Linked DNA regions of Azospirillum sp. TSH100. The protein of the gene in region 2 interacts with the protein of the main gene of each other region in a pairwise test. Links are inferred from orthologs where the notes say so. Each region holds a gene or a part of one and is shown on either strand. Other genes may lie near its edges. The genes, in order: E6C72_RS12110 and E6C72_RS05795.

Evidence for each region.
Region 1: the proteins of E6C72_RS05795 (region 2) and E6C72_RS12110 interact in binary tests that used the Escherichia coli proteins (3 or more experiments, as listed by UniProt). The link is inferred for Azospirillum sp. TSH100 from one-to-one orthologs.

Annotation. Positions count from the first base shown.
Region 1 is NZ_CP039634.1:2,558,777-2,562,072, reverse strand. What follows is about bases 92-3,074. They hold E6C72_RS12110 (ABC-F family ATP-binding cassette domain-containing protein), read right to left. Parts: upstream 2,547-3,074; coding sequence 636-2,546; downstream 92-635. Other genes in these bases: betB (betaine-aldehyde dehydrogenase), read left to right, coding at 2,837-3,074; E6C72_RS12115 (exopolysaccharide biosynthesis protein), read right to left, coding at 92-639. Also shown: more of E6C72_RS12115, read right to left, coding at 1-91; more of betB, read left to right, coding at 3,075-3,296. UniProt on the Escherichia coli protein: Genetic data indicate it may be involved in ribosome assembly or function.
Region 2 is NZ_CP039634.1:1,217,558-1,221,358, forward strand. What follows is about bases 19-3,506. They hold E6C72_RS05795 (2-oxoglutarate dehydrogenase E1 component), read right to left. Parts: upstream 3,171-3,506; coding sequence 219-3,170; downstream 19-218. Other genes in these bases: odhB (2-oxoglutarate dehydrogenase complex dihydrolipoyllysine-residue succinyltransferase), read right to left, coding at 19-178; sucD (succinate--CoA ligase subunit alpha), read right to left, coding at 3,480-3,506. In the rest of the region: more of odhB, read right to left, coding at 1-18; more of sucD, read right to left, coding at 3,507-3,801. UniProt on the Escherichia coli protein: E1 component of the 2-oxoglutarate dehydrogenase (OGDH) complex which catalyzes the decarboxylation of 2-oxoglutarate, the first step in the conversion of 2-oxoglutarate to succinyl-CoA and CO(2).

The DNA.
Region 1 (3,296 bases), 1.3 Mb from region 2 along the record:
CGCGGTCAGCCCCAGTCCGATGCCGATGGCGCCGCCGTCGCGCTCGATCAGCCCCAGCGAGATCAGCACCAGCGCGAAGCCCGGCAGCCAGCCGGTCAGCGGCAGCGGCACGATGCAGGTCAGCGTCAGGATGAACAGCAGCAGTCCGAACCAGCGTTCCTGGTCGATGCGGGCGAGGCGGTGCAGGCGCGGCTTCAGCATGCGCTCGATCCACACCAGCCGCGGCATGGCGGCGTCCAGCGTGCGGGCCGCCAGCCGGGTGCCGATGGAGCGCCGCAGCAGCCAGTCCGGCAGTCCCGCCCCGCGCCGGCCGAAGGCGAGCTGGGCGGTGTAGAGCACGATCGGCAGGTCGAACAGGCAGGACACGCCGAGCGGCACCGGCGCGATGGTCGGCAGCGACAGGGCCAGCAGGATGGTACCCAGCGACCGGTCGCCCAGCGCCCGGATCAGGTCGCCCAGCGTGACCCGGCCGGACGGCAGGTTGGCGCGGAAGCGGGCCAGCACGTCGGACGTGCGTTCCTCCTCCGCCGCGTCGCAGGGAACGGGCAGGGCGATGGTCCCGTCATGCTCCATTTCCGCCCGCTCCATCTCCGCCTGACCGTTGGCGCCGGAGCTGTCGATGTGCCGGCGGGCGTTCAAACGCCGGCCTCCGCCGCGGCGCTCTCGTAGAGTTCGAGTGCCTCCAGCCAGGTTTCCTCGGCGGTCGCCAGCTTCTTCTCCACCGTGCCCAGGTCGATCTGCAGCTTGGTCAGCTTGTCCGACGGGCCGGTGTAGAGCGCCGGGTCGGCCATCTTCGCCTCGATCTTGCGCTTCTCCTCGCTCAGCTTGGTCACCAGCGCCTCGGCGTCGGTCGCCTTGCGCTTCAGCGGGGCGAGAGCGGTGCGCGCCTCGGCGGCGGCCCGGCGCTGGTCCTTCTTGTTCGGCCCGGCGTCACGCTCGGTACCGCCCTTGGCGCCATCGTTTTTTGCTGCCGCCCGTTCCGCCTTGGCGCGGTCGAGCAGATAGCGGCGGTAGTCGTCCAGATCGCCGTCATAGGCCTGCACCGTGCCGTCGGCGACCAGCAGCAGCCGGTCCACCGTCATTTCGATCAGGTGGGGATCGTGGCTGATGATGATGACCGCGCCGGGAAAGTCGTTGATCGCCTCGATCAGGGCTTCGCGGCTGTCGATGTCCAGATGGTTGGTCGGTTCGTCGAGCATCAGGATGTGCGGGACTTCCCGGCTCATCAGCGCCAGCAGCAGCCGGGCCTTCTCGCCGCCCGACAGGCTGGCGATCTTGGTCTCCGCCTTGACCTGGGGGAAGCCGAAGCGGCCGAGATGGGCGCGCACCTTCTCCTCCAGCGCCAGCGGCATGATGCGCTGGGTCTGCTGGATCGGCGTCAGCGACAGGTCCAGTTCCTCGGATTGGTGCTGGGCGAAATAGCCGATGCGCAGCTTGGACGGCCGCCGCATCTCGCCGGCCATCGGCTGCAAGCGGTTGGCCAGCAGCTTGACCAGCGTCGACTTGCCGTTGCCGTTGGCGCCCAGCAGGCCGATGCGGTCCTCCATGTCGATGCGCAGGTTGACGCGCCGCAGGATCACCTTGTCGCCATAGCCGATGCTGACCCCTTCCAGCGCGATCAGCGGCGGCGGCAGCTCGTCCGGATGCGGGAAGTTGAAGACGACCTCCGGATCGTCCTCCATCAGCGTGATCGACTCCATCTTCTCCAGCAGCTTCAGGCGGCTCTGCGCCTGACGGGCCTTGCTGGCCTTGAAGCGGAAGCGGTCGACATAGGCCATCATGTGCTTGCGCCGCGCGTCCTGCTTGGCCGCCATCGAGGCCAGCCGTTCCTGGTTGGCGCGACGCTGCGCCAGGAACTGGTCGTAATTGCCGCTGTAGGTGACGAGCTTGCCCTGGTCGATGTGGATCGTCGTCGTCGGCACCGCGTTCAGCAGCTCGCGGTCGTGGCTGACCAGCAGGATGGTGTGCGGGTAGTTCTTCAGATAGCCCTCGAGCCAGATGGTCGCCTCGAGGTCGAGATGGTTGGTCGGCTCGTCCAGCAGCAGCAGGTCGGGGCGGGAGAACAGCACGCCGGCCAGCGCGACGCGCATGCGCCAGCCGCCGGAGAAATCCGAGCAGGGCCGCTGTTGCGCTTCGGCATCGAAACCCAGGCCCGACAGCACCTGTGCGGCGCGCGACGGGGCGGAATGCGCCTCGATGTCGGCGAGGCGGGCATGGATTTCGCCGATGCGCATCGGATCGGTCGCCGTCTCGGCCTCCGCCAGCAGGGCGGTACGTTCGGTGTCGGCGGCCAGCACGGCGTCGATCAGCGTGGTCGGGCCGCTGGGGGCCTCCTGCGCCACCATGCCCATCCGCATGCCGGCCGGCAGGGTGACGGCGCCGGCATCGGTCTGCAGCTGGCCCGCGATCAGCTTTAGCAGGGTCGATTTCCCGGTGCCGTTGCGTCCGACCAGCGCCACGCGGTGCCCCTTGGGCACGACGGCGGTCGCATGGTCGAACAACACTCGGCCGCCGAAGCGGAAGGTCAGGTCATTGATGTGCAGCATAGCGCGGAGGATGTAGCACGCGGGGGCGCCGATTTGAAGCGGGGCAGGGTGGATGGCCCGCGAATGGCACGGCTTTGTCCCGCGCGGGACCGCCAGAATGCCGCTGGAATGCCGCCATTGCGGCCGGCCATAGCCCGCCCGGTTTGTTTGAACACGACCATTTCGGAGAATGGAACCGCCACGCCGCTTTTTTTAATTGAACGACCAATCAATAAAAATGAAGCTGGGTCACTGAAGCGAAATTGCTGAACTCCAATCCACTCGGAACCCGGAATCTAGGGAGAGGGGACATGACGCGGTTCGGACGGCAGGCCCATTACATCAACGGTCGTCCCGCTGAAGGCGAGGGGGCGGAGCGCTTCGCCACCGTCAATCCGGCGACCGGCGAAACGCTGGCCGAGGTCGCGCAGGCGACATCCGCCGATGTGGACCGCGCCGTCGACAGCGCCCGCGCCGGACAGGCGGTGTGGGCGGCGATGACGGCGATGGAGCGGTCGCGGGTGCTGCGCCGGGCAGTATCGCTGCTGCGCGAGCGCAACGACGCCCTGGCGGAAATCGAAACGCTCGACACCGGCAAGCCGCTGAGCGAGACGCGCGCGGTCGACATCGCCACCGGCGCCGACGTGCTGGAATATTACGCCGGCCTCGCGCCCGCGCTGGAAGGCCGCCAGATCCCGCTGCGCCCGACCTCCTTCGTCTACACCCGGCGCGAGCCGCTGGGGGTGGTGGCCGGGATCGGCGCCTGGAACT
Region 2 (3,801 bases):
CGATCTCGGCCAGCACGCCGGCGGCCGACGCATTCACCTCAAGCGTGACCTTGTCGGTCTCCAGCTCGACCAGCGCCTCGTCCATGGCGACGGCCTCGCCGGCCTTCTTCAGCCAGCGGGCGACCGTCGCTTCGGAGACGGACTCACCCAGCGTGGGGACCTTGATTTCGGTAGCCATTTCTTATCCTCGTTCGTCTTCTTGTTCGCTTGGGTGAGGGTCAGCGGACCGTCAGGGCTTCGTCCAGGAGCTTGGCCTGCTCCTTGTTGTGGCGCTTCAGCAGGCCGGTCGCCGGCGAGGCGGTGGCCGGACGGCCGACGTAGGAGGGACGGCCGGCCTTGTGGCCGAGATCCTTCAGCACGGCTTCCAGACGGCGGTCGGCGAAGAACCAGCCACCCTGGTTTTCCGGCTCTTCCTGGCACCAGACCAGTTCGGCGTTCGGATACTTGGCGAACTCGGCCGCCAGGGCATCCGCCGGGAACGGGTAGAGCTGCTCCAGGCGGATCAGCACCACGTCCTTGATGCCGCGGCTCATGCGCTCCTGCAGCAGGTCGTAATAGACCTTGCCGGAGCTGACGACGATGCGACGGATCTTGTCGTTGGCGGCCAGATCGTTGGCGGTCTCGCCCAGCACGCGGTGGAAGCTGGTGCCCGGGCCCATCTCCGACAGGTCGGAGATGCAGAGCTTGTGGCGCAGCAGCGACTTCGGCGTGAACAGGACCAGCGGCTTGCGGAAGCTGCGGCGGATCTGGCGGCGGAAGACGTGGAACAGGTTGGCCGGCGTCGTCACATTGCAGATCTGCCAGTTGTCCTCGGCGCACATCTGCAGGAAGCGTTCCGGACGGGCCGACGAGTGTTCCGGACCCTGGCCCTCGTAGCCGTGCGGCAGCAGCATCACCAGGCCGGACATGCGCAGCCACTTGGACTCGCCCGACGAGATGAACTGGTCGATGATGGTCTGCGCGGTGTTGGCGAAATCGCCGAACTGCGCTTCCCACAGGACCAGATTGTGCGGCTCGGCCAGCGAATAGCCGTACTCGTAGCCGACGACCGCGGCCTCCGACAGCGGGCTGTCATGGACCTCGAAGGTCGCCTGATCCTTGCTGACGTGGCAGAGCGGGATGTACTTCTCTTCGGTGTTCTGGTCGTACATCACCGCGTGGCGATGCGAGAAGGTGCCGCGGCCGGAATCCTGGCCCGACAGGCGGACACCGGTGCCCTCGGCGACCAGCGTGCCGTAGGCCAGCGCCTCGGCGGTCGCCCAGTCGATGCCTTCGCCGGTCTCCAGCGTCTTCTTCTTGGCTTCCAGCTGGCGCGCGATCTTGGAGTTGATCGCGAAGTCCTTCGGGTACTCGCAGAGCTTGAAGCCGATCTGCTTCAGCGTGTCGATCTCCACGCCGGTCTCGCCGCGGTGGGCGGTGTTGGCGCCCTGCGCCTCCAGCCCGGCCCACTTGCCTTCCAGCCAGTCGGCCTTGTTCGGCTTGTAGGTGCTGGACGCCTCGAACTCACCCTCCAGCTTCTTCATGAAGTCCTGGGTGATCTGGTCGCCCTCGGCCTGGGTGATGACGTTCTCGCTCACCAGCTGCTTGGCATACAGCTCGCGCGTGGTCGCGTGGGCGCGGATCTTCTTGTACATCAGCGGCTGGGTGAAGCCCGGCTCGTCGCCCTCGTTGTGACCGTGGCGGCGGTAGCAGACCATGTCGATCACGACGTCCCGCTTGAACTTCTGGCGGAACTCGATGGCGATGCGGCTGACATGGACGACGGCTTCGGGATCGTCGCCGTTCACGTGGAAGATCGGCGCCTGCACCATCTTGGCCATGTCGGAGCAGTACACGCCCGACCGCGAATAGGTCGGGTTGGTGGTGAAGCCGATCTGGTTGTTGATGATGAAGTGCATGGTGCCGCCGGTGCGGTAGCCGCGCAGCTCCGACAGGCCCAGCGTCTCGGCCACGATGCCCTGGCCGGCGAAGGCGGCGTCGCCGTGGATCAGCACGCCCATCACCTGCTCGCGCTCCAGGTCGCGGCGCTGCTGCTGCTTGGCGCGCACCTTGCCCAGCACGACCGGGTTGACCCATTCCAGGTGGGACGGGTTGGCGGTCAGCGACAGGTGGACGATGTTGCCGTTGAAGTCGCGGTCCGACGAGGTGCCGAGGTGGTACTTCACGTCGCCGGAGCCCTGGACGTCCTCCGGGCTCGACGGGTTGCCCTGGAACTCCGAGAAGACGGCGGAGAAGGGCTTGCCCATGAAGTTGGTCAGCACGTTCAGACGGCCGCGGTGGGCCATGCCGACCACCACTTCCTTGAGGCCGAGCTGGCCGCCGCGCTTCAGGATCTGCTCCAGCGCGGGGATCATCGACTCGCCGCCCTCAAGGCCGAAGCGCTTGGTGCCGGTGTATTTCAGCTGCAGGAACTTCTCGAAGCCCTCGGCGGCGGTCAGACGCTCCAGGATGGCGCGCTTGCCGTTCACCGTGAAGTCGGTGTGGTTGCGGCCGCCCTCGATGCGCTCCTGGATCCAGGCCTTCTCTTCCGGATCCTGGATGTGCATGAACTCGACGCCGATCGTCCCGCAATAGGTCTTGTGCAGGATGTCGAGGATCTGGCGCAGCGTCGCCGTTTCCAGGCCGAGCGAGTAGTTCAGGAAGATCGGCCGGTCGAGGTCGTCCGGGCCGAAGCCGTAGGTCGCCGGATCCAGTTCCGGGTGCGGTTCGCGCTTCTCAAGACCCAGCGGGTCGAAATGCGCGTTCATGTGGCCGCGGACGCGGAAGACGCGGATCAGCATCAGGGCGCGGATGCTGTCCAGCGTGGCGGCGCGCAGCTGCTGGTGGCTGATGCCGCCATAGACCTGCTGGGTGTGGGCCAGCATGGCGCCGTTGCCGGGGCCGTTCAGCGCGGCGGCGGCACCGTTGGCCGCACCGTTGGGGGCGCTGACGATGAAGCTCTCGGCGACCGGGTCGCGCTTGGCCTTGGGGTCCTCCAGATCGGACACGGTCCAGGACGCGCCGCGCAGCTCGTCCAGGACGGCGCGCGAATCCTCGTCCAGATCCTGGAAGAAGCTGTTCCAGCTGGGATCGACGGCGGCCGGGTTGGACAGGTAGCTGGCGTAGAGTTCGGCGACGTAACCGGCGTTCGAGCCGAAGAGGAACGAGGTCTGTTCCAGATTTGCCGACATGGTTTCACCTCGGGCCGTGCGCCCGATTCCCTGTGGGAGATGATCGCGAGTGATGAAGGGGGCGGGGGATCGTTGGATACCCATGTGCAAGAACCGGCGAGGGGGGCCGGTGGGGTGCGGACTGGGATGCGAGGAGCACCGCCGACGCTTGCATATGGGTTCCCAGGATCATCCGTCCAAGAGGATGGGTCCGAAGGGGCGGCGGGCGGGGCACCGCAGCGTCCCGCCCGTCAACCTCTTCAAGAGGCGTCCTCTTTTCAAAGGCAGCCGGCCGCGGGCGTCACCGGTCGAGGTGACGCCCGCAGGCGATCAGCCCTTGAACACCTTCAGCATGGTGGAGCCCAGGCTGGCGGGGCTGTCGGCGACGGCGATGCCGACCGACTTCATGAAGTCGATCTTGAAGTCGGCGGTGTCGTTGCCGCCGGAGATCACCGCACCGGCATGGCCCATGCGGCGGCCCGGAGGCGCCGTGCGGCCGGCGATGAAGCCGACGACCGGCTTCTTCGTGCCCGACGCCTTGATGAACTCGGCGCCGCGGACTTCGGCGTCGCCGCCGATCTCGCCGATCATGATGATGCCCTCGGTCTCCGGGTCCTTCACGAACAGCTCCAGGCTGTCGACGAAGTTGGTG